Regions from separate parts of the Arthrobacter sp. NPDC058288 genome, predicted to be linked through region 3. Evidence: predicted binding sites of a transcription regulator. Region 3 holds the regulator's gene; each other region holds the start of a gene.
The links. Region 3 encodes LexA, which represses DNA repair genes until DNA is damaged. Its sites were predicted from a motif close to TCGAACANNTGTTCGA; they were not measured.

Region 1 (10,285 bases), on a different contig from region 3:
ATCGCGCTCTGCATCCTGACGCCGAGGACGTCCAGTTTGAGCATGCCCATAGGGTCCATGTCGTGCTTGTCGAACTGGCTCATGGGCAGGCCCAGCCCGCTGGGCTGGACGGGGGTCCTGTCCAGCAGGGTGGCATCGCCGAGGATCACCCCGCAAGGGTGCATCGAGATGTGCCTCGGCAGGCGGTCGAGCCTCTCGGTCAAGTCAACCAGCAGGTCCAGTTGCTGGTTTTCCGCAAAATCTCGCTGCTCCACCCTGCCGGCGAACTCTTTGAGCTCTGGTTTTTCCACCAGTGCTTCACGGAAGTTCCTTGCAGAGAAGCGCCACAGCTGCTTGGCGATCTCGCCGACGTCTCCGTCGTCCATGCCAAGCGCCATACCGGCATCACGCACCGCACCGCGAGCGCGGTACCCGTTTTGCATGCTCATGAGGGTGACGCGTTCCGCCCCGAAGCGGTCAAAGATCCGCCGGTAGACATTGTGCCTTTCGGCACTTTCGACGTCGATGTCAATGTCCGGAAGCGTGGCCCTGTCGCGGGAAAGGAACCGCTCAAAGATGAGGTCGTGCTGCAGCGGGTTCACCTGGCTGACATCAATGAGGTAGTTCACCAGACTGGAGGCGCCGGAACCCCTGGCCGCTGCCCTGACCCCCATGTCCAGGATCATCCGGGAAACCTCTGCCACGGTCAGGAAGTAGGATGCAAATCCGAGGTTGGCGATGATCCGCAATTCATGCTCCAGCCGTGCCCGCATTTCGGCCTCGGGCCGCCCTGATATCCCCGGGAACCGGCGGCCGATGCCCGCCTCGCAGCGCAGGCTCAACTCAACCAGGGGGTCGCCCTCGATGCCGATGACGGCTGCTTCAGGAACAACCGGCCGCTTCCATCCCATATCCGTGACGGGATCCATCCGGCAGCGGTCCGCGAGCGCCTCGGTCTGGCCTAACAGCCTGGAGAGGTCGGTGGCGCCGTAACCGGCGGCATGGATGATTTCCTGCCCGAGTTCAAGCATTTGGGCGGATGTTTTCAGCCACCCCCGCCCATTGGGCTGCAGCAACGGCTCCGCTGTCAGCTCGGGCAGCGATTTCAAGGTGCGGGCCGAATCCAGCACATCCGCCGTGGCGGCGCCGTCCTCCGCGCAGTACCGAACCGCGTTGGTCAGAACGGCCGGAACCCCGTGCTCGGCGGCAAGTTTGAGCATGCGCACCGCATGGGCGGTGCTTAGCGGCTCACCGGGAGCACTGAGGTGCGATACCACTTCGGCCGCCACGGTTCCCTTCGGCATTCCGTCCAGCCATTGCTTGAAAAGTGTGCGCGGGCGAAGGTACCGGCGTCCGCCCATTGCCCTTCCGACATCGGAATCCGGTCCCACCAGCACTGTCAGCACCGGTTCCAGGGTTTCCGGGTGCAGCGCCCGCGAAGCGATTTCGGCGCGGGTCACCGCAACGGGCACCGTTCCCCCGGCTTTGCCGGAGGTACGGGCATGGGCATCTGAAATCAGCCGGCAGAGGGCGCGGTAGCCCGCGCCGTTGTTGTGTCCGTGGGCAAGCACGACGACGCGGCCGGCGAGCTGGGTGCGGAGGTCACCGTCGTCGTCGAAAACCGCCAGGTCAACCCCGACGACGGGATCCAGTCCCGCCGCCATGCAGGCCTTGAGGTGCTTTACGGTGCCGTACAGGCCGTCCCTGTCGGTGCAGGCAAGCGCCGTGGCGCCGTCGGCGGCAGCCGCCTGGGCGAGCTCATCAGGCCAGGAGACACCATAGTGGGCGCTGAAGGCGGTGGAAACGTGAAGGTGGGTGAAACTCATGCCGATTGCGGCCTTAGGGCATCGTGGATCTTGAGCAGCCTCCACCGGCCGTTTCCGATGTTCCTTGTCAGGTCCAGGGTGAGGGTTTCATGGGGTTGCGGGGATTCCTTGGCATCGGTTTGCCGGACCTGGATGCGCCAGATTTCGTGGTCCACCAGCCCCGGGCCGGTTCCCAGCGGCGCCCGGGTTTCCTCGACCCACCACTGGCGGCGTTCAAACCAGTGCACCGGCTCTGCGCAGACTGTGTACTGCCGACCTGCCCAGGTGAGCCCGGAGGGCTGGCCGGCGGGTGAGCAGACGACGTCGACACCTTCGCTGAACAAGCCCATCGGCGCCTCCCGAAACTGCGTTCTCCTTCCCGAACGGGCGATCGCACTGTCGGCAGGGAGGAACTGAATTGATTCGAATTGAATGTTTGGTTCGAATATATCTTCGAATAATTCAAGTCTACGCCGGTGCCCGGACAAAACCTACATACAGTCCCCGGCATCAGCGCTGGCATGGAGCCATTTTGGCCCGATGAGCGCAGAATTATAGGAACAGGCAGGGCCCCGCGGCCCTGGTTCCGGCGTCGAGGGCGGTGCGCGATGAAATCAATTCAGGCCCGGGCCGCAGTGCCGCTGCTGGCAGTGCTCCTCCTGGGCGGGTGCGCTGCCGGCGGCGGAAGTTCCGAAAAGACTACTTCGCCCACGACGGGAGCCACGGCTACGACGGCGACGGGAGCGATCACCGCGACGGCGGCAGCGGCGACCATCACCATCAAGGACTTCGACTACGGCGCTCCGCTGACGGTCGCGCCGGGCGCCATCGTAACCGTCACCAACACGGATGCCGCCGGGCATACCGTCACCGCGGACCAGGGCGCGGCATTCGACGCAAATATCCCCGGAAGCGGCGGGACGGCCACCTTCACCGCCCCGTCAGCCCCGGGCAGCTACCCTTACCACTGCACCTACCACCCCAACATGCACGGGATGCTGATCGTCAAATGACCATGCCCCTGCGGGCCCTCACCGCCCTGGCGTTGTTCATCGACGCAGGGGTCCATATCCATCTGGCCCCCGGCTACCAGGGCGCCTCACCAGCCGGGATCGGACAGGGCAACCTGTTCCTGATCGAATCCGCCGCAGCGGTGATGGCAGGGCTTTATGTTCTGATCCGGGGCAGCAGGGCGTCCTTCGCCATCGCCCTGATGGCGGCCCTCAGCGCGTTCGCCGCCGTGGTGTTGTATCGGTACGTTGACATTCCGGCCTTCGGACCGTTCCCGGCAATGTATGACCCGGTGTGGTTTTTTGAGAAATCGCTCAGCGCCGTCGCCGAAGGAGCAGGCACCCTCCTGGCCGCAGCAGGCCTCGTCCTCACCGCCCCCGGGCGACGGACCACGCACCGGAGGGCATCAGCCGCACGGCCCGGCTCATGAAGGCGCCTCCCGCCTCAGGCTGTTATTCCCGGCCCTACCCCGCCCCATTTTCGAACATGTTTTCGAATAGGTACACTCCGGGGCAGAGCCCTCACAAAACCTTGATCAGGGGTGGACGGACGGGGGCGCAGGGAGCAAGATGAAGCCATGAGCTCCCATGACGCACTCCTGAAGCACGTAGCCATCGCCGCCAAGGACTCCACCTTGGTGGCGACTTTTGATATAGACGGCAATATCCCCGGGGCGGGCGCCTACGTCGTGGGTCTCGTCGCGGCCACGCCGGATCATTCCCATCAACGAAGAATGGGAATTGAGTTCATGAACGGCGAAGCTGTGTCCTTCTATTGCTTCAGCCACGACGGAACAGAGGAAAATTTCGACCTCAGCGGCGTGACGCACTCGGGAAACACCATTACCGGCAACTTTCCCATGAGTACCGTCCTGGGCCTGGAAAAGGGCCACCTGATGACGGCTTTCAGCGATGCTGACGGCAGGGAGTACCAAGCCAACGTCCCGGTGGAGGAAGCCCTCTGAACAAAGTGCTGCCGGCGGCTAGTTGCTGGCGTTGTGCACTTTCATCTCAAGCTCGGTGAAAGCCGTGATCATTGCCCGGTAGGTCTTCTCCACGATGTCCGGGTCGATGTCTTTTTTCTCGGCGGCGGCGCGGACATGTTCGATGACCTTCTCCACCCGGCCCGGAGCCCGGACCTCTGCGTCATCACCCTTCAACGTGCCTGAGATACGGATCAGGCGTTCACGGCGGGCAATCAGGGTGACAATCTGCTCGTCAACTTCATCGACGGCCACGCGGACAGCTGCGAGCTGCTCCCGGTCGGCCTGGGCGTCTTTGTCGTGTCCGTGATTTGTGGGCATGTGCATGACAGTATCTAAGAATGCAGCCTCGAGTCGACTTCATTTCACTGGGCGTTCGCAGCATTGACGCCTCCCGCGCCTTCTACGTCAACGGCCTCGGCTGGCCGGTTCACCGGGAAGTCCCCGGCGAGGTGGTGTTCATCCAGGCAAACCACGGCCTCATTCTTTCCCTCTGGGACGAAGGCCAGATGAAGGCCGAGGCCTCCGTGGACAGCCCGGCCGGGGTCCCCTGCATCACATTGAGCCACAACGTGGGCAGCACGGCGGACGTTGACCGGGTCATGGCCGAAGCCGAGGCTGCCGGCGCCACCGTGGTGGCCCCGCCGAAAACCCAGCCCTGGGGCGGGTACACCGGATACTTCGCGGACCCGGACGGCTTCCGCTGGGAAGTAGCCTTCAATCCCACGTGGGCCGTGGACGCGGCCGGAAACGTCACGGTCTGAAACCCTGCTAGAAGAGGCCTTCCACCGGCTGGATAAGTTCCGGCGAGTCATTTTTTACATTCCCGACGGCGGTGCCAACGGCGTCGATGGTCCAGCCTTCGGCGACGTCGTGCGCACCGGCCCGGACCAGGTCCACGAGCCCGGCGGCGTCGTCCGCCTGCGGATCCAGCCATGCCTGCATGGTTCCGCGGTCCATGGGCAATGGGACCCTGTCGTGCAGGGCGGTGAGTTCAGCCAGTACTCCCCCGGCGTAGCCGTCCGGCGGCGAATCGGTCGTCATGATCGAGGTGGACAGCATCCAGCGCTGCGGGTCCCCCTCGGGTTTGGACGGATCCTTCCACCATTCATACAAACCGGCGAACACCAGCGGCCGGCCGTCCTTCGGATGCACGTAGTAGGGCTGCTTGCTGCGGCCTTCGCCCTTCCACTCGTAGTAGCCGTCTGCCGGAACCGCGCAACGCCTGGCCCGGGTCGCCTTGCGGAAGGCCGGCTTCTCCAAGACGCTCTCGCTTCGCGCATTGATCATTTTCGAACCGATGGAAGGGTCCTTGGCCCAGGACGGCACCAGCCCCCAGCGGGCCACGTGCAGCTGCCGGACGGGCTTGCCGTCCACCAGCCGCTCCAGCAGGATGGGCACGTCAGCGGTCGGGGCAACATTCCACGACGGCGGAACCACGAGCTCCTCTTCCAGTTCTGCGTCAAACTCTGCCAGCAGGTCCCCGACGGCCCTGGCCATCACGTAGCGTCCACACATGGCACCAGCATGCCACCGCCTGCAGACGGTGTCACCCGGCGTAACCCGGGGCTATGAGAACCGGCTGCGGCGCCCCGGGGCCAGGGGAATACCGGCAGCCGGGTTACGGTTGAGGACAAAGACATCTGATTTGATATCGACGAGCAATAACGAGCTTGAGGAGAACTCCGTGGATTTCACTCCCGAATCCGGCACCATCACCATGTTTTCGACCACCTGGTGCGGTTACTGCAACCGGCTGAAGAAGCAGCTGGACGCCCAGGGCATCGGCTACACCGAGATCAACATTGAAGAAGTCGAAGGCACCGCGGACCTCGTGGAACAGCTCAACGGAGGCAACCGCACCGTCCCCACCGTGCTCTTCCCGGACGGTACCGCCGCCACCAACCCGTCGGCCGCTGAAGTGAAGAGCCGGCTCGCGGCCTAGGCGTCACCTCATTCAGTGCAGAAGGCCGGGGACCGAGGGTGCCCGGCCTTCCGCATGCCTGCCCCCGGCCGCGCCGCCCCGGGTGCCGCCCGCTGACCCCGCGGAGCCCGGCTCCAGGCCCAAGCTCCGGCTAGCCGCGCAAGCTGGCGAAGTCCGCGTAGTCCAGCTGCGCATACCCGGCGTAGGTGGTAATGACCGCCGCTTCGATGGCCGCGACGTCGAGTCCGGGAACCAGGTCGTCCACCGCGCCGGCAGTTGCCGGGTCCCAGTCGAGCCCCAGGGCTGCGTAGCTGGCTTCCAGGACCTTGCGGATCGGTGCCGAGTTTTGCACCACGATGACCGAGCTGAACAGCCAGCCCCCTGATACCACCCGCTGGGCCGTTCCGATCAGCTTGACCCTGTGCTGTGGATCCGCCGGGTCCAGGCCGTGGACGCTGAACTCACCGGGGCAGTACTCGCCCGGGATTTCACCGACGGCGGCGTGGACACCGGCGCTTCGCAGTGCGTCCGCCAGCATCCCGCCAAAGACGGCAAAGCGCCCCTTGGCGCCGGCAATGGCGTCGGCATGCGGCTCCACATGGTCGACGATCAGCGTTCCCTGGTGATACGCCGCGGCCCGGCCACCGGCCTTCCGCACCAGCGGTTCAAAACCCAGTTCCCGGCACGCCCGGGCGGCAGCCTCAAAGCCCGGAAGGTGCGCGTCGCGCTGGCCAAAGGCCACGGTGGGAGCGGGGCGGTAGAGCCTGAGCGTCGGGCCGATCCGCCCCGTCCTGGCCAAGCCCAACAGTTCAATGCCGAATTCGAGGTCGCGCGCCGCACCCAGCGACTCCTCCTGCCGGACAATGGTCAGCGTGGCTGGTGCGCCGGCCGCATGCTGCATCTTGCTAAGCTCCCTCATGGTCATTCTGCAATTCCTGGTCGTCGCCGCCGCGTTCGCCGTCATTGACGCCATCTGGCTCAAGACAATGAACCCCTTTTACCGCCGACAGATTGGTGAGCTGCTGGCCGACAAGCCCAATCTAGGGTACGCGGTGGCCTTCTATGTGATCTACATTGCCGGCATCGTCTTTTTCGCCCTGCAGCCTGCGCTCGAGGGCGGCAGCTGGCTCAGCGCCGTCGGCTACGGGGCCGCCCTGGGCGCCTTCGCCTACGCCACGTACGACCTCACCAACGCAGCGACGCTGAAGACGTGGCCCTTGCAGCTGATTGTCGTGGACATTCTCTGGGGCGCGGCGCTGACAGGCCTGGCCACGCTGGCCGGCTGGCTGGTGTTCCACCAGAACTAGGGGCAGCGCCGGCGCGCTTGCGCAACAGCTACGTCTTGCGGAGGGTCAGGATCTGTTCTGCCCGACCGAAGGGCCCGGCGAGGTCGTGGAGCACAGTGGACGTCAGGCCGATGCCGTCCGCACCGAAGGAGACTGCATTGTCCAGGCCCAGCCAACCACCGGAGGGTTTCCGGTACATGTGGATCTGCAGGTCAAGGTTGGGAAAGGCGTAGCTGTCCTTGCCGGGAGGCACGCGCGCCGCTATTCCGTTCGCAGTGTCAACCAGTCCCATCAGCCGTGCGACGTCGCCGCTGTCCGCCTTGTCAGTGAGCGGATGGGCGGTGCGCAACCAGACGGTCCCGGAGCCGGGACGGTGTCCGTCCGCAACGCGCATCTCCAGGGACCGGATGTAGCCTCCCGGCCAGACGCTCGCGCCGTCGTACGGAGAGCACTCCTCCGGACCGGGAATGCGGGCGTCTTCCACCGCGGCCACTGCCGATGTGTCGGAGGTGATCATTCGCCACGCGGTTGCGCGGATGGCCACCCGCCCCGCAGCGACGAGTTCGGCCTGCAGCAGTTCAATGGTGCGTCCTGGCCGAAGCGTGGTGGTCACGACTTCGAAGTCGCCGCCCGGGATCAGTCCCAGGATCTCGTAGCTCAGGCGGGCCATCCTGACGTCGTCCCGCGGTGCGTGGCGCTCAAGGCAGTCCGCCATGATCCCGGAGGCAGGCGCCATGTGCTGTTCATGCTCGTTCCAGGCACCTTGGGCGTGGATCGTGGAACGGAAACGTCCGCCGCCCAGTGACTCGTAATAGAACGCGCCCTCGGCGAGTTCCGGAAGTGCAGCAGTCAACGTCGACCCTTTCGCATGGCTGGTGATGATCCCAGAACACACTATCGCCTGCCGGCCCGGAGCTTTCCCCACGTCCTCACAGCTTCCTCATATCAGGGCCTCATGGCCGGCATAAGTCCGAAGCCTAGAAATAGGGGTATGACTCCTCTCAAGAACAAACGGCGCAAGGGCAGCCGTGTACGGCGCGCCGTCGTGGCCGGGGCGGTTGCCCTCACCCTGTCGGCCGGCGGGGCCACCGCCTGGGCGCTGGACCGCTTTGTGGTCCAGCACGTGGAAATATCGGACGTGTCCGCCTACCAGGCAGGCCAATCCGGCACAGCCACCGGAAACACCGCCAACACCTCTTCGGCCGTCACCACAGACACTTCCTATGTCTCCGACAGTTCCAACATCAACATCTCCACGGTGACCACCGGAAGCGGCGACAGCACCATCACGTACTACGTCGCCGACGTCGTGCTGGATGACGCCACCACGCTGCAGTCCGCGTTCGCCAACAACAGCTTCGGCGAGAACATCACCGAAACCACCTCGGTGATCGCCGAGGCCAATAATGCCGTGTTCGCCATCAACGGCGACTATTACGGATTCCGCGACACGGGCATCGTGATCCGCAACGGCGTGGTGTTCCGCGACGAGGGTGCCCGGCAGGGCCTGGCTTTCTACCGCGACGGAACGGTCAAGGTCTATGACGAAACCGCCACCACCGCCGAGCAGCTGCTGGCGGACGGTGCCTGGAACACCCTCTCCTTCGGGCCGTCCCTGCTCGACAACGGAGAAATCGCCGCCGGAATCGACGACGTTGAGGTCGACACCAACTTCGGCAACCACTCCATCCAGGGCGAGCAGCCGCGTACAGCCATCGGCGTCATCGACAAAAACCACCTGGTTTTCGTGGTGGTTGACGGCCGCAGCCCCGGCTACAGCTCCGGCGTGACCATGACGGGCCTGGCGCAGATCATGAAGGACCTCGGCGCCACCACCGCCTACAACATCGACGGCGGCGGATCCTCCACCATGTATTTCAACGGCGAACTGGTCAACAATCCCCTGGGCGGGAACAAGGAACGCGGCACCTCCGACATCCTCTACATCGGGCAGTAGGGACGTGCCATGATCATCCTCATCCCGGCCTACGAGCCGGACCAGCAACTTCCCGCCCTGATCCGGTCCATCCGGGATGCCGAGCCGTGGGCCACCGTGGTGGTGGTTGATGACGGCAGCGGCCCCGCATACCGGGACGTGTTCGACGCCGTCAAGGCACTCGGGTGCCACGTCATCGGTTACGCCCGAAACCGCGGCAAGGGCTTCGCGCTCAAGACCGGTTTCGGCTTCATTGCCGACCACCTGCCGGGCCGGAACGTGGTGTGCGCCGACAGCGACGGGCAGCACACCATCATTGACATCCTCCGTGTGGCAGCCGCCGTAAAGAGCGGATCAACGGCCATCGTCCTGGGCACGCGGAGCTTCACCGGCAACATCCCGGCCCGCAGCAGGTTCGGGAACAACGCCACGAGGCTGCTGTTCACTCTGGCCACCGGCCAACGGATTTCAGACACCCAGACGGGACTTCGCGGCTACCCCGCGTCCATGCTCCCCTGGCTGCGATCGGTCCACGGCGAGCGCTATGAGTACGAGCTGAATCTCTTGCTCGAGGCCGCGCAGGCCGACTATGCCATCACCAGCGTGGACATCGCCACCGTATACCTCGACCGCAACTCAGGTTCCCATTTCCGGCCGCTGGCGGACTCAGCACGGATCTATGCCCCGCTACTGAAATTCCTGGCGTCCTCCTTCAGCGCCTTCCTCGTGGACACAGTGGTGTTCCTGGCGCTGATCCTGATTACCGATTCCCTGCTGCTTGCCGTGCTCGGGGCACGGGCCGTGAGTTCGGCGGTGAACTTCGCTGTGAACCGGCGGCTGGTGTTCAAGCACGGCAGCGAGAAGCCTGCGGCCCAAACCGGCGTCCGCTACTTTGGCCTGGTAGTGGTGCTGCTCGCCGCCAACTTTGGGCTCCTTGCCGCCTTTGAGGCACTGTCGCTGCCCGTCCTGCCGGCCAAGATCCTCGCCGAAACCGTCCTGATCTCCATCAGCTTTATGGTGCAGCAGCGGTTCCTGTTCTCCCGGAAAAACCCTGCCGCGGACCCGGGGCAAACCTTCACGGAACCCTCAGCTGCCGCTCATATTCGGGCCTAGGGTCCGTCACAGCACCTGCACAGTTTGGCCGTGGATCGTGAAAAGCAGTCCACCAATCAGATTCCGGAGAATTCCATGACACCCCTCATCCTTATCGCCGCCGACCTGGCCGCCATCAGCGTCCTGACCTTCGCCCTGTACCTCCGCCGGCACCGGCGCCGCGACCTGGTGGTGTCCTACCTCGGCATGAATGTCGGCGTCATGGCAGTTGCGGCCGCACTCTCCGGCTCGGCCGCCGGTGTGGGCCTT
Region 2 (10,285 bases), on a different contig from region 3:
CCAGTCGGGGGCCCGCTCCGCCTCCGCCGCGCGGCTGCTGGCCAGCCAGGGTTACCAGGCATATTCGCTCCGCGGCGGCATCGGCGCCTGGCGTCAAGCCGGCGAACCCGTCCGCTAACCATCCACCCACATTCCGGAAAGGAACCCGTCATGGCTGAAATCACTGTCACGGAAACTGAGCAGCGGCGCGCCAGCGCACAGATCCTCGACGTCCGCGAGGACTTCGAAGTCGCCGAAGGCATGATCCCCGGCGCCCTGCACATCCCCATGGGGCAGCTGCAGGCCCGCTTGTCCGAGCTGGACCCCGCCGTTCACGTCATCGTCGTCTGCCGCAGCGGCAACAGAAGCGCCCGCGTGGCAGATGCACTCAATGGCGCCGGATTCAGCGCAGACACAATGACCGGCGGCATGATCGCGTGGAGCCGCGCAGGACTCCCTGCCACCCAGCGCTCCTAAACCACCCGCAGCCGCCCCTCCCCCATCCCGGCCATACGTAAGGAATTCAGCCATGGCAACCATCGACATCACGGAAGAATCGCTTGCCCGGACGCTTGAGGAGAACGACATTGTCTTCATTGACTTCTGGGCCGGCTGGTGCGGCCCCTGCCGCATGTTCGCCCCCACCTACGACGCAGCCTCCCGGAAGCACCCGGACATCGTTTTTGCCAAGGTGGACACGGAAGCTGAGCAGGCATTGGCTGCTGCTGCCGGCATCACGTCCATCCCCACGCTGATGGCCTTCCGGGACAAGACCCTGGTCTTCTCCCAGCCGGGTGCGCTCAACGCGGCAGGGCTGGAGCAGGTGGTCCAGGGCGTCAAGAGCCTCGATATGGCAGCGCTGCGCGCGCAGGCAGCGCAGCATCAGTCCTGACGGATATCCACAGAAGCCGATGCGCACCACCACGCCCGGCGATCTCGCGGCAATCTGGCCCCGCACGGTGGTGGTGGACGTGCGGGGGCACGACGCGGTCAACGTCGCCGGAGGCATCACAGAGTGGTACCGGGAAGGGCATCCGGTCAGCTACGCACCGCCCATCCCGGACGCACTTCCGTCCGGACAATGGAAATCGTTAGTGGAGAAACTAGCGAAATGGCGCGCCCGGAGCACCGGCTGACGGTTCCGAAAGCACGGCGGCAGACCATTTGCGATATACCCCCCGGGGTATTATTATTTTGAGTAGACCACCACCGGAACCCACAAACCCTTAAGAAGGAGAACCCATGCTTCTCGAGCGCATCTACGATGAAGACCTCGCCCAGGCCAGCTACTTCATTGGCTGCCAGCGGAAGGGTGAGGCAGTTGTTGTCGACGCCCGCCGTGACATCGACACCTACCGCTCCCTCGCAGCAGCCAACGGCATGAAGATTGTGGCCGTTACCGAGACCCACATCCACGCCGACTACCTCTCGGGCACCCGCGAACTCGCGGCTGCGACCGGGGCCAAAATCTATGTCTCCGGCGAGGGCGGCCCGGACTGGCAGTACGGGTTCGACGGCGAGCGCCTCTTCGACGGCAGCAAGATCACCATCGGTAACATCACCGTCCAGGCCGTCCACACCCCGGGGCACACGCCGGAGCACCTGTCCTTCCTGATCACCGACGGCGCGTTCAGTGCTGAACCCGGCTACCTGCTCTCGGGCGACTTCGTCTTCTCCGGCGATCTGGGCCGCCCCGACCTGCTGGACGAAGCAGCCGGAGGCGTGGACACCCGCTTCCTGGGTGCCAAGCAGCTGTTCTCCAGCCTCCGCGACAAGTTCCTCACCCTGCCCGACTTCGTCCAGGTTTACCCGGGACACGGTGCCGGGAGCGCCTGCGGCAAGGCCCTCGGCGCCATCCCGTCGTCCACGGTGGGCTACGAGCGGCTCTACGCCTGGTGGGGCCCGTACCTGGCCGCCAATGACGAGCAGGGATTCATCGACGAGCTGCTGGACGGCCAGCCGGACGCACACGCCTACTTCGGCCGCATGAAGCGTGAAAACCGCCAGGGCCCTGCCGTCATGGGCGAACGTGCCCCGCTGCCGGAACTCGACACAGCCGCCGTCGTCCGTGACCTGGCGGCAAACAACGTGACCTTCGTGGATACCCGCCCCCACACCGAAGTACACCAGGGCACCGTGGCCGGGGCACTGAACATCCCCGCCGGAAAGTCCGTTGCCAGCTTCGGCGCGTGGGCCGTTGACCCGGAACGGGACAGCCGCCCGCTGGTCCTGCTGGCTTCGGGACAGGAGCAGGCACAGGAGATGTGGGACCACCTGGTGCGGGTCGGAATCGACAACGTGGGCGGGTACGTGACCAGCATCGACGGCCTGCCCGCAGCGACTCCGCGCCTGGTCCAGCCCGAGGAACTCGAAGGCTTCGACGCCGCGGCCGTCCTGGACGTCCGCAACCGCACCGAACACACGGCCGGGCATATCCCCGGATCCCGGCAGCTGAGCGGGGGCCGGGTGCTCTGGAACCTGGACCAGCTCCCCACCGGCGGGACCATCGTGACCTACTGCCAGAGCGGCGTCCGCAGCTCGGTGGCGGCCAGCACCCTGCGCCACGCCGGTTACGACGTCGTGGAACTGGACGGCAGCTACGCCGCCTGGGCCGCTATGGAACAGTCGCTCCAGATCGCTTCGACCCGCTAATCCCGCGGCCGGCCGGCGCCGGCAGCTGGTCCAACCGCGCAAGACCCCCGCCCGGACATTTCCGGGCGGGGGTCTTTCGCCGGGTGAGAACGGGGAACTCCTTCACCGGGGGATGTTCTCCGAAGACGGCAGTGCTGGATTTCCCGAAAGCCTCAGCTCCGGCTTCGGATGAGCGGGCGTGGCGGTCCAGTTTTGACTGTGCCTGCTTCAAGGACGAAGAAGATGAAGGAAAGGAAGGCTGTCCTCTCGCCGCTAAGGATGCGCGGCGGAAGGAGTTCGGGCGGCGTGTCTGGAGAAGGCCCTGGTTCGCACACGGCGGCTACGCGGTATCCCGCCGATGTGAAGGCGCTGATCATCGCGTGAAGTGGTCGGTGCCAGAAGGTCAGGACCGCAGGCTCGCCGTCGAACTCGTAATCCTCCGAGTACTGCCGGAGGGCGAAGTAGTCCTCGGTTGGCTGGTTGACCACGCTGACCGTGGGGTGGTTGACCGACAGGATCAGGCGACCGCCCGGCTTCAGTACGCGCCGCAGTTCAGCGAGTGGTGCCGACCAGTCCTCCAGATAGTGCAGGACCAAGGACGAGACAACGTCGTCGAAGGAGCCATCGGCGAAAGGGAGCGGCTTGGCGAGGTCGGCCACGCACAGGTCCGCGGTCGGACCCAAACGCCGCCTTGCCAATTCGAGCATCGCAGGACTGGAATCGAAGCCGGTCACGATGGCGCCCTTCGCGGCCAAGGCGGCGGACAGCGGCCCCGAGCCACAGCCTGCATCGAGGACGCGGTGACCGGCCACATCGCCGGCAAGGCCAATCATCGCCGGCCGCTCGTAATAGGCATTGAGGAGGCTGGACTCATTTTCAGCCGAGTAGTTCTCGGCAAAGTCGTCATAATGATTGGGCTTCACTACTCTTTCCCTTCAGGCGAATCCTCACGGGCAGGACAATGGGGCTGATCCTAGCAAGCGAGAGCCTTCCCACCCTTCCGCTGACAGGACACCCCTGGGCCAGGAACTTCTGCAGAGAATATCCAATGTCCGAGCCTGGGTCTACACTGAAACTATCGAACATATATTCGAATAAGGGTGTGTTGTGGGCATTGTTATCGGTCCCCGTGTGATAGATGCGGGCACGTCTCTGCTGTCGGTATTGATCTCTCCGGTACCCGTCGCAGCGGGATACCCGTCGCCGGCGCAGGACTATTTCGACGGCCGGATCGACCTCAATGAACACCTCATCCAGGACATCACCAGCACGTACATCGTGCGGGTGTCCGGAGACTCGATGGAAGGCGCCGGGATCAGCGACGGCGACGAGCTGATCGTGAACCGGGCCCTGGATCCCAAGGACGGATCGGTCGTCATAGCGGTGCTCGACGGCGAACTGACCATCAAGCGGCTCAGGGTCACGGCATCGGGAGTGGTGCTTCAGGCGGACAACCCCCGGTATCCGGACATCCGGGTCCCGGCGTTGGCGGACCTGGTGATCTGGGGCGTGGCCACGCGGTGCCTGCACCATGTCTGATACGCAGGCCGCGCCAGAAAGGCGAGCCCAGGACTCGGTCCGGCAAATCGCCTTGGTGGACGTCAATTGCTTCTACGCCTCGGCTGAGCGCGCCTTCGATCCCTCGCTGGAAGGCCGCCCGCTGGTGGTCCTCTCGAATAACGACGGCTGCGCGGTCACCCGGTCCCCCGAAGCCAAGGCCCTAGGCATCCCCGTGGGCGAACCCTGGTTCAAGATCGCGCCCCGGGCCAAGGAGTGGGGACTGGTGGCCAAGTCCAGTAACTACGAGCTGTACGGGGACATCAGCGCCCGCGTGATGGAGCTTCTGGGGCGCTACTCGGCCTGGTTGGAGGTGTACAGCATCGATGAAGCCTTCCTGGGAGTCAGAGGCAGCCCGGATGAGCTCCTGCGTCTCGGCAAAACAATCAAGACGGCTGTGCGCCGCAACGTCGGGGTGCCGGTCTGCGTAGGCATTGCCGGCACCAAGACCCTCGCTAAGCTGGCCAACAAATGGGCGAAGAACAACCCCGCCCTCAATGGCGTGTGCCACTGGGACTCCATGCCGGCCCCGGCCCGCGAAGCACTGATGGGCCGGGTATCCGTCATGGAACTCTGGGGCGTTGCCACCCGGCTCACCAAACGCCTGAACAGCATGGGCATCCACTCGATCCTGGACCTTGCCCGCGCCGATCCCGTCCGGATCCGCGACCGGTTCTCGGTGGTGCTGATGCGCACGGTCCTGGAACTGCAGGGCACCGCGTGCATCCCCCTGGAGGAAGAACGCATTGGACGTGACCAACTCATCTTCAGCCGATCCTTTTCCACGCCCATTACCACCGCCGCGGACCTGCGACAGGTCATGAGCGTCTATGGCCAGCAAGCCAGCGCCCGCCTGGCCAAGCACAGCCTGCAGGCCAAGGTCCTCACAGCGTTTGCCGGCACCTCGTACTACAACCCGGTTGACACGTCCTACCCGTCAGTCTGCGTCACTTTACCCATGCCCACCGCGGATCCGGTGCTGTTGACCAGGGCCGCGCATGCCCTGCTCCCCCGGATCCAGGAAGGGACCAAGTATGTGCGCGCGGGCATCATGGTCACCGACCTGCGCCCCACCGGCCGGCAGTCGCCGCTGCCGGCATTTGCCAACCCGCACGAGGAACGGGGCATCGGCACCCTGCTGGAGGACATCACCCGCCGCTACGGGCGCGGCTCCGTGGGTCTGGGCCATGCGGGAATCCGGGGCGGACCGGACTGGTCCATGCAGCGCACCATGCTCTCGCCCAGGTACACCACACACTGGGACGAGCTTCCTGTGGTCAAAGCAGCCTGAGGACCCGCTGTTACACTCTGCACATGATCGGGCTTCCCTTCGCGGGAGATGGGCTTGTGCACGGCGTTCTGACAGGGTTGGGAATCGCCGCAGCCCTGTTGTTTTACGCCTATGAGAAGGGCCGCCGCGGCCTTACTGATCCCCGGTTGTGGCCCATCGCAGGCTTCGCAGTGGCATTCGGTGCCATCGGATCCCGCGTGCTGACCTGGGATATCTCCCGGCAGGTCTCCCTGGCGGACTGGTGGGGCAACGGCGACCGCAGCATCCTCGCCGGCCTGGTCGGCGCATGGTTCGGGGTCCATCTGGGCAAACGGCTGACAGGCTACAAAGAGTCCACGGGCGACCTGCTCGCACCCGCTGTCGCGCTGGCGATGGTTCTCGGGCGGGTCGGCTGCCTCCTCACCGAACTGCCGGGCATTCCGACCGGCGGCGGTTGGGGAATCGTGCTCACCCCCGCGCAGGCTGCGCTGATCGGCGGGCCCGCCGGGGCCGGACTCCATCCGTCCTTTGCCTACGAGATTGCGTTCCACGCCGCCGCGCTCGCCGTCATGTGGCGTTTTCGCGACCGCCTCCCGCATCCCGGAGACCTTTTCATCTGTTATGTGACCGCCTATGCGCTGTTCAGGTTCGGGGTGGAGTTTGTTCGTGGCAATGAGGTGATCTGGCTGGGAATGAGCCGCCCCCAGTGGTTCCTGCTGGCGATTCTCCCCCTGCTGGGCTGGCGGATCCGGCGGGTGTTCGGGAAACCGCTCCGCCCGGAGCTGAAAGGAAGAGTGGCATGAGCGAGGACACCCCTGACATTCCCCGGAAACCTCCCCCATCCCCACCTCAGAACCCACCCGCGGATGGCCACGACCGGCAAGGCGGCCACGGCTCGGTGCAACAACCGACGGGAGGCTCCATGGCGCTCGGGATCGTGCTCGGCGCCTTGGCACTCTACGTCGTCTACGTTGGGTCCCTTATGGCCGTCGGACCCTACGCGTTTGGCTCCCTCGGCCTCGGCGGGCTGGCTGCATTCATACCGATCGTCGTGTATTTGCTGCTGGCCATCCTGCTGGCCGTGAGGCGCCGGACGTCACGCTTCGGCGCAGGGCTTCTGATTGGCCTCGGAATTTTTGTCCTTTTCGGCGGCGGCCTCTGCGTCGGATCCCTCGCCCAGATGGGAGCCTGAATATGAATCCTTCACCTCTGGCCGCAGGACGGGCGCTTCCCGGTCCCGGCCAGCCGTTGCGCGGCGACCGGATCCACCGCTATGTCACGGCGTTCTGCCCACGCTGCCATGAGACCAATCCTCCGCTTGCCCAGGTGCGGCGCCTGTCCGGGGTCCTGCTCATCCGTGATGATCGCGTGTGGCTCGAACGCGGCTGCCCCGATCACGGCCTGGTGCGCACGCTGTACGACGAATCGCCAGAAATCCTTCGCTACCTGGAGAAATGGCAGGCGCCCACCAAGCAGCACGTCCCCGACCAGGCGGACAACTTCCGCCCGATACCCGAGGCTTACGCCTATGGGCTTCCCGCCATGCAGACGCAGCACACGTGCATCCTCCTGCAGGACATCATCGAGCACTGCAATCTGCGCTGCCCCACGTGCTTCACCTCGTCCGGCCCGCAATTACAAGGAGTGGCGCCACTCACCGAGGTGCTCGCGAATATCGATGCACGGCTTGCCCGGGAGAACGGGCGGCTTGACGTGTTGATGCTCTCCGGCGGCGAGCCCACGCTCTACCCCCGCCTCGCCGAACTTCTGGAGGAGCTGGTCGCCCGGCCGATCGTCCGGATCATGGTGAACAGCAACGGCATGCTGATCGCGACCGACGACGAGCTGCTGGCGCTGCTGGCCAAGCACCGCGACCGGGTGGAGGTCTACCTCCAGCACGACGGGCCCTCCAAGGAGGCATCAATCCATCACCGCGGTGGCGATCTGACCCGCTACAAGGATGCGGCGATCTCGCGGCTGTCCGAGGCGGGCGTCTTCACCACCCTGACAATGACGGCAACGCTCGGCGTCAACGACGGCGAGGTGGGCGCCGTCGTCATGCGGGCCCTGGAAACCCCGTTTGTGGGAGGAGTGGCGCTGCAGCCGGTATTCGGCTCCGGCCGCGGACACGGCATCGATCCCCTGGACCGGCTCACCCACACGGGAGTGCTCGAAAGGCTGGCGGAGCAAACCAACGGGGTGGTCTCGTGGCACGACCTGACAGCCCTGCCGTGCTCACATCCGCACTGCGCGTCCGTCGGCTACATGCTTAAGGATGACTCCGGGGTCTGGCGGTCGCTGACGGCCCTCATCGGGCACGATCAGCTGCTCGCCTGGCTGGAGCTCAACCCGGACAGCATCGCCAACCGCATCGCCGACAGCGCTATTCCGCTCGAGCTGCGCACCCTCATGAAGTCCTCGCTGCTCGACCTGCTGAGCGAACAGTCATCGCTGTCCCACCCGAAAACAGTGGATCTCTGGAAGAACATCTGCAACCAGTGCGACCTCGGCATCGGAACACTGACCACCCTGGCGGCGGGAAAGCTCCCGGGCCAGCAGCAACGGCTGCGCCGGCTTCTCGGCGAACGCATCACGCGGATCATGGTCAAGCCCTTTATGGACATTTCGACCATGATCGAGGAGCGGCTCACCCAATGCTGCGTGCACGTTGGAACCAAGAGCGACGGCGGCGATCACCAGTGCGCTCCGTTCTGCGCCGTCCAGGCGTGGCCGTCCCTGTCCAGGCAACGGATGAGCACTGCTACAGGCCAGCGGCTGCTCCCGGTGCGCCAACTCTAAGGAGGATGATGAGTTCCGATTCCGACGCGAAGCGCATCGCATCCGGCCCCTTGCCGTCGCAACTGGTGCGCGCCCACGGCACCCGGCACGGCGCCCACGGTGTCCAGCAGGACGCCGGCCCGGATCCGCAGTCCGGCGCTCCATTCGATCCGCTGCGCCTGTGCATCTTCGCCACAATAGCCCTGCTGGGCTGGCTGGCCGGCCCGGTTGCCTTGGCGGTGTTCGCGGCCATCGGATTCGTCGGATACTGGAAAGCCCGCCGGAAGGGGCTGACAAAGTCGAACTGCTACCTGCGCGACACCAGGCTTGTACTGGCCTATCTCGGCCTCCTCCTGGGCGCCGGCCTCTGGGGCATGTACGACCTGCTGGCGCGACTGGCCGGCTTCTGAACCCGGCTCGTCAGGCAGCCAGCGGTGAACCGAACATTTCCGCGGCCCGCCGCAGCAGGTGCTCCGGGACGTCGGCTTCGCCGCCGCGCTCGGTCCTGCCAAGGAACACGGCCGTACCCCTGGCAGCATCGGACAGGTCGAGGCCGGCCTCCCGGATGAGTTGGGCTGCGCGGATGTTCGGCGGCAGGTTCATGAGGTGGCTTTCGGCGTTGAGGTAAACGTGCCAGTCGCCGCGGCTGACGGATTCCAGGTGTCCCCCCACCAGCTCCCGAAGAGTATCGGTAGTCGCTTCCAAAGCCACGGTCCTTAGGGGATCGCCCAAGCGGGCCGGAATGACGAGTGCAGTACATGTAGTGCTCATTTTTCTTCCTCAGTACTCATAACTGAGATGCCACTCAATCTGTTCCCGCCCATGCAGTGCCCGCGGGAAATATGACGGAATCCGAAACAGTATTGACTGAAACGTAATGCGCACGGACCGTGACTAGCCAAGAGGGGGCACCATCCCCCATGCTTGCTCCATGTCCTCAATGTCGAGCCCATACCGGATCATCGCGGTGTGCACCGGAAATATCTGCCGGTCCCCGATGGCCGAGCTGATGCTGGCCGAGGCCTTCGCAGCAGCGGGGCTCGCCGGCGACGTCGTGGTGGATTCAGCCGGAACCACCGCCTATGAGGCCGGCCGCCCGATCGATCCCCGGGCCGCCCGCAAGCTGGCCGCCCATCAGCTCGCCTCCAATGCGCACGTGGCACGGGAGTGGCGTCCCGAATGGTTCCGTGACCGCCACCTGATCCTCGCCCTGGACGTGGACCATTACGGCTGGCTCCGGGCCACGGCCCCCGACGGGGAGGCCCTGGCCCGGATCCGGATGCTGCGAAGCTTCGACCCGGCAGTCTCCGGCCGGGACCTCCTGGACCAGGGCATAGAGGATCCCTGGTACGGCGGCCATGCCGACTTCGACGTCACCTGGGACCTTATCAAGGCGGCTGTTCCCGGAATCGTGGACCATGCCCGGCGGGAACTGCGGCAACAGAACCAGTCAGCGCAGCAGGTACGCTCTATTTCATGACCCCTGCACCCGTGATCATTGCCATCGACGGCCGGTCCGGCGCAGGAAAAACCACCCTCGCAATCGAGCTTGCCGCGCGGCTCCGCGAGCATCACAAGGTGTCGCTCTTCCACCTCGAGGACGTCTATCCCGGCTGGAACGGCCTGGCGGCGGGCATCGAACGCTACGTCACCACCGTGCTGGCTCCACTGGGCCGCGGCGAAGCTGCTGAGTGGATCAGCTGGGACTGGGAGAAGCACTACGACGGGCAGGCGCGGACAACGCTGCCGGCAGAGATCGTGATCGTGGAGGGTGTGGGCGCCGCGGCGGCCTCCGCCCGCCCGCTTCTGGACGCCGTGATCTGGGCGGAGTCCTCCGACGACGACCGCCGCACCCGCGCCCTGGCCCGCGACGGCAGCACCTACGAACCGTTTTGGGACCAGTGGGCAGCTCAGGAGGATGAGTGGCTGGCAACGGACCCGGTGCAGGACCATGCCGACATCCGGGTCCTCAACCGGGCCGACGGTACGGCCCCGGATGATGTCCTCCGGGCCCTCCAGTACCTTCCCGCCCTTGCGGCCGTGCTGCTGCCCGAACTCTCGGCCCGCCGC
Region 3 (10,285 bases):
GCAAACGCCTTGAACTGTGCCTCGACAATGTGGTGCGGGTCCCGGCCCGCGATGACGTTCATGTGAAGGCAGATGCCGGCGTGCAGGGTGATGGCCTCGAACACGTGACGGGTCAGTGAGCCCGTGAAATGCCCGCCGATCAGGTGGTATTCCTGGCCCGCAGGCTCTCCGCCGTGCACCAGGTAGGGGCGCCCGGAGACGTCAACCACGGCGTGGGCCAGGGCTTCATCGAGGGGCACGGTGGCCTCGCCGAAGCGGCGGATGCCGGCCTTGTTGCCCAACGCAGTACGAAGGACCTCGCCAAAGGTGATGGCAACATCCTCCACCGTGTGGTGGACGTCAATGTGGATGTCCCCGGTCGCTTTGACCGTCATGTCGATGAGCGAGTGCTTGCACAATGCGGTCAGCATGTGGTCGTAGAACGGAACCGAGGTGCTGATGTCCGAGACGCCCGTGCCGTCGAGGTTGATTTCGACGAGCACGGACGATTCGCTCGTGGATCGCTCCAGGCGTGCGGTCCGGGCCTCGGCAGCAATGGATCCGGTGGTGCTCATGTGTTGTGTCCTTTGGATGTAAGGAGAAATAACGTCTGGGTACGGGGTCGCGGGACTGGTTCCGCTGGGAACAGGGGGTCTGACTCCAGTTTAGGCCGTGACGCCTGGCTGCCCGGTCAGGATCAGTTCCAGGGCCTCCAGGAAGGCTGTGGTTTCCGTCTCAGTGCCTGCCGTGACGCGCAAGTGACCGGGGATCCCCACGTCCCGGATCAGGACGCCGCGGTCCAGCAGCCCCTGCCAGACTTCGTGCGGATTCTCCAGGCCGCCAAAGAAGACGTAGTTGGAGTCGGATGCGGCAGGTTTGAGGCCCATCCGGGTCAGCTCCGTGACAATCCGGTCGCGCTGCCGCTTGATGTCTTCGACGTCGGCCATCAGTGCCTCGCGGTGGGTCAGGGCGGCCAGGGCGGTGGCCTGGGTGATGGCGGACAGGTGATAGGGCAGCCGTACCAGCCGCAGGGCATCCGCAACCTCGGGCGCAGCCGCCATGTAGCCGAGGCGTGCTCCGGCCAGCGCAAACGCCTTGCTCATGGTGCGGGAGACGATCAGCCGCTCACGGCCGGGAAGAAGGGTCAGTGCGCTGGGTGTGCCGTCGTGGGCAAATTCGTGGTAAGCCTCATCGACGATGACGACAGTCTGGCTGGCCTCGCCGGCGGCATACACGGCCTCCACTACATCCAGTCCCAGCCCCGTGCCGGTGGGGTTGTTTGGTGAACACAGGAAGACGATGTTCGGCTGTAGTTCCCGGACCTGCCGCGCAGCCGATTCGGCGCTGAGGCCGTAGTCGTCCGCACGCCGGCCAACGATGTATTCGGTGTCGGTCCCGCTGGCCAGGAGGGGATACATGGAGTACGTGGGCGGGAAACCAAGTGCTGTACGTCCAGGGCCTCCGAATGCCTGCAGAATCTGCTGCAGCACTTCATTGGACCCGTTGGCGGCCCAGATGTTCTCGGCACCCAGGCCATGGCCAAGGTACTCTGCCAGGCGCTCCCGGAGCTCGGTGAACTCACGGTCCGGATAGCGGTTTAGTCCTGCAGCAGCTGCGGTCACGGCCTCGGAAATAGCCACGAGGACATCGGCCGGAACACCATGGGTGTTTTCGTTGACGTTGAGCAGGATGGGAACGTCCAGCTGCGGCGCACCGTACGGGGTGAGGCCACGCAGGTTGGTCCGGAGGGGAAGTCGGTTCAGGCGCTCTAGCTGGTCAGTCACTTCAACAGTTTAAGTGAGGGTGGCCGGGCCGCCGAAACTGTGACGCTTCCGGCCCGCCGCCGGGGCTGCCGAGCCGCCGGCTCCGGGGCGTCAGCGCCTGCGCGTCAGCTTGAGGGGACAAAGATCTGCTGGCCGGGCATGACCCCGCCGCCGTCGAGGTTGTTGAGCTGAACGATATCGGCAACAACGTCCCGGGTGTCGCGTTCCGGCGCCACGGTTCCGGCGATCTCCCACAAGGACTGGCCCGGCTGCACCGTCACGGACACGGTGGGCGTCACGGACAGCTCGGATGCGGAATCCGCCGCCTTCGCCGGTGAATTCAGGAAGCCGGCCAGCGAGATCACCAGCACCGTCAACAGGATCAGCGGCACGCCCACCAAGACGATGCGCCCCCTGCGCGTCAGGCGGAGTGGCGGCTGTATGGAGCGCACCTTCGCCACCTTTACGGCTTTCGCCGCGGGCCGCTCCTCCCAGTTGAAGCCCTGAATTCCCGAGGCCCCGGCTCCCCCGCCGGCCGGTGCTTCATAACGCGAACCATGAATAGCGTTTGTTGCTGACATGAACTGAGCCCTCCTGGACCTGACTGTGCTGCCCGGCATGTTCCTGAAGCTGCCATTCGCCCGTTCTTCGAACATAAGGCCGAACGGAGCTTCAGACTAGAACACATATTCGAACTTTGCTGGTTCTGTTCTAGCACTTATTAACGAACATTGTCGAGACTCACTAGAACAAATGTTTGAAAAAGCTGTGAGGCTGCCCTACGTTTGAGCTACAGAACAACCACTTCTGCAGTTGATCAGCAGGGTCTGACATTTTCAGGCCGGAAGTTCCCGGCAGCTGCAGCCACGGAGGCCGGGTGGAACGGAAAGGCGTTGGCGAACATGGCAGCACAAGCCACCGGCGGCAGGGCTACGCAGCGGAGCCAGCAGTCCCCAGCGAAGCCGAAAGGCCTCACGGTGAGGCAGAAGAAGATTCTGGAAACTATCCAGCGGTCCGTCAACGACAATGGCTATCCCCCGTCGATGCGTGAAATCGGTGACACCGTGGGCCTGGCCAGCCTCTCGAGCGTCACCCACCAGCTCTCGCAGCTCGAGAAGCTGGGCTACCTCCGCCGGGATCCTAAGCGGCCGCGCGCCATGGAAGTCCTGATGCCCCTGACCCTGGATGAAGGAACCGCCAAGATCTCCGGCGTGGAGAAGCCTGCGCGGCTGCGCACGGTAGGCGGCCTGGCTGTCTCTGAGCTGGCCACCGCGACGGATACGGCCATGGTCCCGCTGGTCGGGCGGATCGCCGCAGGCGGCCCCATCCTGGCCGACCAGGTGGTGGAGGATCTGATGCCGCTGCCGAGGCAGTTGGTTGGCCACGGCGAGCTCTTTATGTTGAAGGTGACCGGCGACTCCATGATCGACGCAGCAATCTGCGACGGCGACTGGGTGGTGGTCCGCAGGCAGAGTGACGCGGTCAATGGCGACATCGTGGCCGCCCTGCTCGATGACGAAGCCACAGTCAAGACGTTCCGCCAGCGGGACGGCCACACCTGGCTGTTGCCGCAGAACACGCAGTATGAGCCCATCCTCGGCGACCACGCCCACATCATGGGCAAGGTTGTCTCGGTTCTCCGCTCGCTGTAGTCGGTGGCCGGCCCGCTTCGAGCCGGCCTACCGAATACCTGCCGTCCGCCACCCGCCGCTGCCAATGCCCTTCGGCGGCGGCAACCGTGTCAACCGGCGGAAACCTCCGCCGGAGCCTTAGCCAGCCGGCTCAGGGCAGCCACGGCGATCGCAGGATCGGTGGTGGCCCAGAACGGGGGCAGTGCGGCCCTCAGGAAGCCCCCGTAGCGTTCCGTCGACAGCCTGGAGTCAAGGACAGCCACAACGCCTTTGTCGCCCGTAGAACGGATCAACCGGCCGGCCCCCTGGGCGAGCCGGATCGCCGCGTGTGTGGCCGACACCGACATAAAGCCGTTGCCCCCTGCCTGGGCCACCGCACGAGAGCGCGCCGTCATCAGCGGATCATCCGGCCGCGGGAACGGAATCCGGTCGATGACCACCAGCCGGCACGAACCGCCGGGGACGTCGACGCCCTGCCAAAGGGACATGGTGCCGAAGAGGCAGGTGTCCGGCTCGTCCGCAAACTGCCGCACCAGGGCGGTCATGGTTGATTCGCCCTGGCACAGGATGCTGACATCCAGGCGCGGGCGCATCGCGTCCGCGGCTTCCTCTGCGGCCCGCCGCGACGAAAAAAGGCATAGAGCCCCGCCGCCGGAAGCCCTGATCAGCTTCTCCAGCTCATCCAGCGCTTCAGGCGATGTCCCCCGGCCGGGCTTCGGCAGATGGCTGGCAACGTAGAGAATCCCCTGCTTGGGGTAGTCGAACGGGGATCCAACGTCCACGCCGGTCCAGCTGGGTGCACCCGGTCCCACCAGCCCAAGTCCTCCCGCCGCTGGTTCGAAGGCCGATCCGATCGCGAGGGTGGCTGAGGTGAGGACCACTGTGTGGCCGGCAAAGAGCCCGTCGCGCAGCTTCCCTGCCACGCTCAACGGGGCAATGTTGATCAAGGCCGGTGCGTCGTCGTCCGGCTGCGCATAGCCTTGTTGCGGGTCAAAGGTGCTGTTGCGCGAGAACCAGACCACTTCGCGGTTTTCCCGGGCGGCGATCAGGCGTTCACAAAGCTCGAGGATGACCATCAGGCGTGAGCGCGCCAGCTGGCGACCGCCGTCGGCCGTGTTGGCACTGTCACCTTTCGAATCCGAAAGGGCCGCACGGCAGGCCTCCCGCAGCTGGTCCACGCAGTCGAGCTGTTCGTCGTTGAGGCCATGGGGCAGGAGGCCGCTGGGGACTCCTGCGATGGCCAGTTCAAGGTTCGCGGCAGCGTTGTTGAGCGCATCCACCGTGATTCCGGTATTTTTCCGGGCACCGGAAGCAGCGGCGTGGACCATGGCCACGGACAGCTGGCCGGAGACAGCTCCCGTTACCCGGTCCTGCAGCTCGTGCGCCTCGTCCACCACCACAACGTCGTACTCCGGCAGCACTGCCAGACCCTCGAAGGCGCTGACGGCCAGCATGGCATGGTTCGTGACCACGACGTCGGCCTCGGCGGCGTCCTGGCGGGCCAGTTCGCTGAAGCACTCGGCAGCCATGGGACATTTCTGCGCCCCCAAGCACTCCATCGACGTGACGGACACCTGCCGCCAGGCACGGTCCGTCACTCCCGGCATCAATTCATCCCGGTCCCCGGTGGCTGTCTTCTCAGCCCACTCCCGGAGCCGGACCACCTCCTTGCCCAGCTGCGACGCAGGACCGCCCAGCGAGGCTGCGAAGTGCGGAACGCTGGTGTCCTCGCCGAGTGAGAAGAGCTGCCCCTCTGAGGGCTCCTCGGAGGGGAACCCGCCGTCGAGCTTGTGCCGGCAGACGTAGTTTGCCCGGCCCTTGACCAGGGCAACCTTGACGGGGCGCTCCAGCGCAGGAGTGATGGTTTCCAGCAGCCGGGGAAGGTCCCTGCCTACAATCTGGGTCTGCAGGGCCAGGGTAGCTGTGGACACCAGGGTGGGCTTATCGCTCACCTGTGAGTGGGCGATCAGCGGAATCAGGTAGGCCAGGGACTTGCCGGTGCCCGTGCCGGCCTGGACCAGCAGGTGGTCGCCGCTGTCGATAGCGCGTGCCACCTGCCGGGCCATCTCGTGCTGGCCGCTGCGGCTCTGTCCGCCCATGCCGGAGACTGCCCGGTCGAGCAGTTCAATAACGAACTGCTCGCCCGGCGAGCCGCTGGTTCCTCCAGCTTCGGGATCAGACATTGCTGATGAAGGATTCCAGTTCAGCGGCGAGCCCCTCGCGCACCATAACAAGGGCGCGGGTGCCCTCCTCCTCATGATCCAGGCGAAGGATTTCGGCGTCCGTTTCGTGGAGTTTGCTGATCAGGTCCCCGCGGTTGTAGGGAATCAGCAGCTCCATCTTGACGCTCGGCCGCGGAATGGATTCGCTGATCGTCTTCAGGAGCTCCGCGATGCCCTGCCCGGTGCGCGCGGACACCACCACGTGGCGGGGTTCGCGCTGCTTCAGGCGTTCCACCACGAACGGATCCGCGGCGTCGGCCTTGTTCAGCACAATGATCTCCGGGACCTTGCGTGCGTCCACTTCACTGAACACAGCCCGGACCGCGGCGATCTGGCCCTCCGGATCGGGATGCGAGACGTCCACCACGTGCAGGATGAGATCCGAATCGGCCACTTCCTCCAGGGTGGAGCGGAACGCTTCCACCAGTTGCGTGGGGAGGGAGCGGACGAAGCCCACGGTGTCCGCCAGGGTGTAGCCCAGGCCGTCGGCTGTTTCCGCCTTACGGACGGTCGGATCCAGCGTGGCGAACAGCGCATTCTCCACCAGCACGCCCGCGTCGGTCAGCCGGTTAAGGAGCGAGGACTTTCCGGCGTTCGTATACCCTGCGATCGCCACGGACGGCACCGAATTACGACGGCGGTTGGCCCGCTTGGTTTCCCGTGCCGGCTTCATCGCGGCGATTTCGCGCCGCAGCTTGGCCATCCTGGTGCGGATCCGACGACGGTCCAGTTCGATCTTCGTCTCACCGGGACCGCGGGAGCCCATGCCGGCACCTGCGCCGCCCACCTGGCCACCGGCCTGGCGGGACATGGATTCGCCCCAGCCGCGCAGGCGCGGGAGCAGGTATTCGAGCTGCGCCAGCTCCACCTGGGCCTTGCCTTCGCGGCTCTTGGCGTGCTGGGCGAAGATGTCCAGGATCAGGGCCGTTCGGTCGATGACCTTGACCTTCACGATGTCCTCGAGTCCGCGGCGCTGTGAAGGTGCCAGCTCGGCATCCACCACCACGGTGTCGGCGCCGGTGGACATCACGATGTCCTTCAGCTCCTGGGCCTTGCCGGAGCCGAGGAAGGTCCCGGGGTCGGGCTTGGCGCGGCGCTGGACAATGCCGTCGAGGACTTCCGAGCCGGCGGTTTCGGCCAGGGCAGCGAGCTCGCGGAGCGAATTTTCCGCGTCTGCGAGAGTGCCTTCGGTCCAGAGGCCGGCCAGCACCACACGTTCGAGGCGAAGCTGCCGGTACTCAACTTCGGTGACGTCTTCGAGTTCGGTGGAAAGGCCGGCCGTGCGGCGCAGGGCCCGGCGTTCCTCGAGGTCCTGCTGGTCCCCGTCGAAGATGCTGTGTTCGCTGTCCTGGCGGGAAATCGCCTGGGCCGAACCCAGGACACCGCGCGGCTTTTCCGGTGCGGAGCCGGCGGCACGGGCCGGGACATCCTTGGACAGAATCCGGTCGATGACAGCCTGGATTTCCTCAGGACTCATGTCCTGGGAGGCTGAATCTGATCCGGTATTGGGCTGGTTGGTCATGTTCTCCTTTGAAGATTCGACACTTTCAGAATAATGCTGATTGTTCGTGTGCGGGGCGGTATTCGCGCTGGGCTGACGACTATGGGTCATTCGGGCTCCTGGAGTGCCGGCGGCTGCGGGGCAGCGGGCGGCGGTTCGGGCGGTAACGGAGGCGGACGCCTGGGCGGCAGGCGACGTTGCGGAGGATGCGCCTGTCCTGAGGGAATGCGCGTGGTCAGATGATCAGCATTGCTGGACTCCAAGTAGTACGGGCGGAACGTCAGGCCGGAGAATCACGGCAGGACGGCGCACTGAGCGGAAGGTGAATACCTGCGTCGCTGCGGGACGGGCTGTGGCCCGTGCCGGCTACTCAAAGATCAAGAACATGGATTAAACATTAGCAGACCCCCGCCCGTGCTCCGTTCCCGGCCCCGTTTCCCATCGGCGCGCTCGCCAACTAATCTGGCGAGTTATGGAGTCTGCACACTATTTCAGCGCCCAACCTTCCGGGCCGTTCACCCGCAAGCCGCTCACCGTGGAACTTGCCGGTGAAACCCGCAGGCTGCAGACGTCCGGCGGCATTTTCAGCCCCGACGGGATCGACAAAGGAACAGCCGTACTGCTGGCCGACGTACCGGCCCCATCACCCCAGGGCAATTTGCTGGACATTGGCTGCGGCTGGGGCCCGATCGCACTGACCATGGCCCTCCGGGCACCCCATTCGCAGGTCTACGCCGTAGACGTGAACGAGCGCTGCGTGGCGCTGACGAAGGAAAATGCCGGTCTGCTGGGCCTGAACAATGTGACCGCGAGCCTGCCTGAAGATGTTGATCCGGACCTCCGCTTCGACACGATCTGGTCCAATCCCCCCATCCGGATCGGCAAGGACGAGCTCCACTCCCTGCTGCTGCTATGGCTTCCCCGGCTGGCCCCGGGCGGATCAGCCTGGCTGGTGGTCCAGAAGAATCTGGGCTCGGATTCGCTGCAGCGCTGGTTGGGCGCCGAACTGGACAGCAGCTTCACCGTCACCCGGGAAAGCACCTCAAAGTCCTTCAGGATCCTTCGGGTCAGGAAAGCGTCCCGCTAGCGACGATCACTGCCGGACCGCTGAGTTCCACATGTTCGTGGCCTTCCGGCCCGGCAAAGAACTTAACGCCGACGACGCCGCCAGGAACCTTGACGTTCCAGGCGTCCGGAGCGCCCTGCCCGGCCCAGTGGCGGATGGCCACGGCCGCCGCGCAGGCGCCGGTTCCGCAGGACTGCGTCTCCCCCACGCCGCGCTCGTGAACGCGCATGGTGATTGTCCCGACGCCGTCGTGGACCAACGGCTCGGACGGGACGACAAACTCGACGTTGGTGCCGTTGGCCGGCTTCGGATCCACGTGCGGTGCCTTGAAAAGCTGGGTGGCCTCGAGCTCACTGAGTTCCGCGAGGGCCACCACAGTGTGCGGGTTCCCCATGCTGACGGACAGGGCCGGACGCGGCACTTCCAGGCCGTCGGCTGTCACGAGCGAGTCCATGGCCCGCGCTGTGGCCTCACCCGGAAAAATGAATTCCCACGGGCCCATGTCCACGGCGTAGCCGTCGGCCGTCCGCACCACAGTTTTGGCGCCCGCCCGCGTTCCGATGGTCAGGGCCTCGCCGGTTTCCAGGCTGACGAGGCCCTGGGCGATAAGGAAATGCACGAAGACGCGCACGCCGTTGCCGCACATTTCGGACAGGGATCCATCGCCGTTGCGGTAGTCCATGAACCACTCGGCATCCGGGTGGACCGCCTGCAGCTCACGCCCTTCGGGTAGGAAGCGCGACGGCACGGCACGGATCAGCCCGTCGCCGCCGATGCCGCGGTGGCGGTCGCAGAGCTCGGCGACCTGCTCCGGAGCTATAGGCCAGGTAGCTTCGGGGTCCGCGACGAGCACGAAATCGTTGCCGGTGCCGTGGCCCTTGGAGAAGGCCAGGCCGCTCAGCCCCTGGAGTGTGCGGTCAGGGGCGGGTGCAAGGGTTTCGTCCATGGTCCAAGGTTACCGTCACGGCGGGACGGGCCGGAAAACCGTGCGGCCCGAATCACCGCGGTCCCTTGGCACAGCGCACTCAATGGTCAGCGGCAGACAGCCAGGGCCTTCGCCACCAGGTCCGGGTCCTGCCAATCGAACCATCGGATGCGGGGGTCAGCCCTGAACCAGGTCAGTTGCCTGCGGGCGAATTTCCGCGTGGCCACGATGGTGTCCTCAGTGGCCTGCCCGGCATCCCACTCGCCGTCGAGCACTTTCAGGAATTGCGAGTAGCCCAGCGCGCGGGGGGCGGTTTTGCCCTGCCTCAGACCGGCGGCGTCCAACCGTTGCACCTCGGCCTGGAGTCCGTTGGCGACCATGCCGTGAACGCGTTGCGCCAGCCTGTCCTTCAGCAGTTCCCGGTCCACCTCGAGCCCGATTTGGACGGCCGGCTGGTAGTACTCCCGGACGGGCATGAAGGAGCTGAAAGGGCGCCCTGTCAGTTCGAAGACCTCGAGGGCGCGGACAACCCTGCGGGCGTCGCCCAGGCGGGCGGCGGAGACGGGATCGACCGCTTCCAGCCTGCGTCGCAGCGGGGCCAGGCCGGCGTCGTCGAGCTCGGCTTCCAGCCGGCGCCGGATGCCCGGGTCCGTGCCGGGAAACTCAAGGACGTCCAGGGCAGCCCGCACGTACAGGCCGGATCCGCCTGCCAGGATCGCCCGCTTCCCGCGCCCGTGGATCTCCGCGATAGTTGCGCGCGCCTCCCGCTGGAAGTCGGAGACGCTGGCCTCTTCGGTGACGTCCAGGGTGTCGAGCAGGTGGTGCGGGACTCCCCTGCGCTCCTCCGCCGTGATTTTGGCGGTGCCGATGTCCATTCCGCGGTAGAACTGCATGGCGTCCGCATTGATGACTTCGCCGTCGAGTTCCAGCGCCAGCGCCACTGCGAGGTCCGATTTGCCGGATCCGGTCGGGCCGACCACCGCGATAACGGGAGGTACTCCCTGGGGATCCCTGGCCGGGTTGCCGTGCTCTTGTGAAGTGTCCATCGCCTAGCTGCGGCGGACGGGGAGCGCCGGCATACCGAGGGACACCCCGCCCTTGCCGCCGCCGGCACCGGAAACGCCGCCGGCCGCCGGCGCACCGCAGGAATCCGCCTGCGATCTGTCCCAGGCGTCACCCGCACGCGAGCGGCGCAGGG

Region 1: ACFVWT_RS06385 (DUF6504 family protein) is a predicted target of LexA. The motif match lies at 2,226-2,241, and genes of this name have one in related genera.
Region 2: ACFVWT_RS12265 (LexA family protein) is a predicted target of LexA. The motif match lies at 3,689-3,704, and genes of this name have one in related genera.

The regions. Positions count from the first base shown of each region.
Region 1 covers NZ_JBHVYH010000001.1:1,317,789-1,328,073, reverse strand. Annotated here, with positions in the region: gene ACFVWT_RS06390 (DNA polymerase III subunit alpha) at 1-1,805, opposite strand, end outside; gene ACFVWT_RS06385 (DUF6504 family protein) at 1,802-2,134, opposite strand; gene ACFVWT_RS06380 (cupredoxin domain-containing protein) at 2,393-2,797, shown strand; gene ACFVWT_RS06375 (hypothetical protein) at 2,794-3,225, shown strand; gene ACFVWT_RS06370 (hypothetical protein) at 3,373-3,759, shown strand; gene ACFVWT_RS06365 (chorismate mutase) at 3,778-4,104, opposite strand; gene ACFVWT_RS06360 (VOC family protein) at 4,119-4,541, shown strand; gene ACFVWT_RS06355 (SOS response-associated peptidase) at 4,549-5,295, opposite strand; gene ACFVWT_RS06350 (mycoredoxin) at 5,465-5,722, shown strand; gene ACFVWT_RS06345 (biotin/lipoate A/B protein ligase family protein) at 5,853-6,602, opposite strand; gene ACFVWT_RS06340 (DUF2177 family protein) at 6,619-7,008, shown strand; gene ACFVWT_RS06335 (thioesterase family protein) at 7,037-7,840, opposite strand; gene ACFVWT_RS06330 (phosphodiester glycosidase family protein) at 7,979-8,944, shown strand; gene ACFVWT_RS06325 (GtrA family protein) at 8,954-10,036, shown strand; gene ACFVWT_RS06320 (DUF4956 domain-containing protein) at 10,112-10,285, shown strand, end outside.
Region 2 covers NZ_JBHVYH010000003.1:270,008-280,292, forward strand. Annotated here, with positions in the region: gene ACFVWT_RS12235 (rhodanese-like domain-containing protein) at 1-118, shown strand, start outside; gene ACFVWT_RS12240 (rhodanese-like domain-containing protein) at 151-456, shown strand; gene ACFVWT_RS12245 (thioredoxin family protein) at 509-871, shown strand; gene ACFVWT_RS12250 (hypothetical protein) at 891-1,115, shown strand; gene ACFVWT_RS12255 (rhodanese-like domain-containing protein) at 1,222-2,631, shown strand; gene ACFVWT_RS12260 (class I SAM-dependent methyltransferase) at 2,784-3,533, opposite strand; gene ACFVWT_RS12265 (LexA family protein) at 3,718-4,149, shown strand; gene ACFVWT_RS12270 (Y-family DNA polymerase) at 4,142-5,458, shown strand; gene ACFVWT_RS12275 (prolipoprotein diacylglyceryl transferase) at 5,482-6,240, shown strand; gene ACFVWT_RS12280 (hypothetical protein) at 6,360-6,629, shown strand; gene ACFVWT_RS12285 (radical SAM protein) at 6,632-8,236, shown strand; gene ACFVWT_RS12290 (hypothetical protein) at 8,245-8,625, shown strand; gene ACFVWT_RS12295 (hypothetical protein) at 8,636-8,986, opposite strand; gene ACFVWT_RS12300 (low molecular weight protein-tyrosine-phosphatase) at 9,147-9,695, shown strand; gene pabB (aminodeoxychorismate synthase component I) at 9,692-10,285, shown strand, end outside.
Region 3 covers NZ_JBHVYH010000009.1:149,327-159,611, reverse strand. Annotated here, with positions in the region: gene hisB (imidazoleglycerol-phosphate dehydratase HisB) at 1-554, opposite strand, end outside; gene ACFVWT_RS20280 (histidinol-phosphate transaminase) at 645-1,763, opposite strand; gene ACFVWT_RS20275 (LysM peptidoglycan-binding domain-containing protein) at 1,868-2,323, opposite strand; gene lexA (transcriptional repressor LexA) at 2,645-3,394, shown strand; gene ACFVWT_RS20265 (ATP-dependent DNA helicase) at 3,484-5,556, opposite strand; gene hflX (GTPase HflX) at 5,549-7,117, opposite strand; gene ACFVWT_RS20255 (class I SAM-dependent methyltransferase) at 7,569-8,183, shown strand; gene dapF (diaminopimelate epimerase) at 8,164-9,108, opposite strand; gene miaA (tRNA (adenosine(37)-N6)-dimethylallyltransferase MiaA) at 9,195-10,133, opposite strand; gene miaB (tRNA (N6-isopentenyl adenosine(37)-C2)-methylthiotransferase MiaB) at 10,137-10,285, opposite strand, start outside.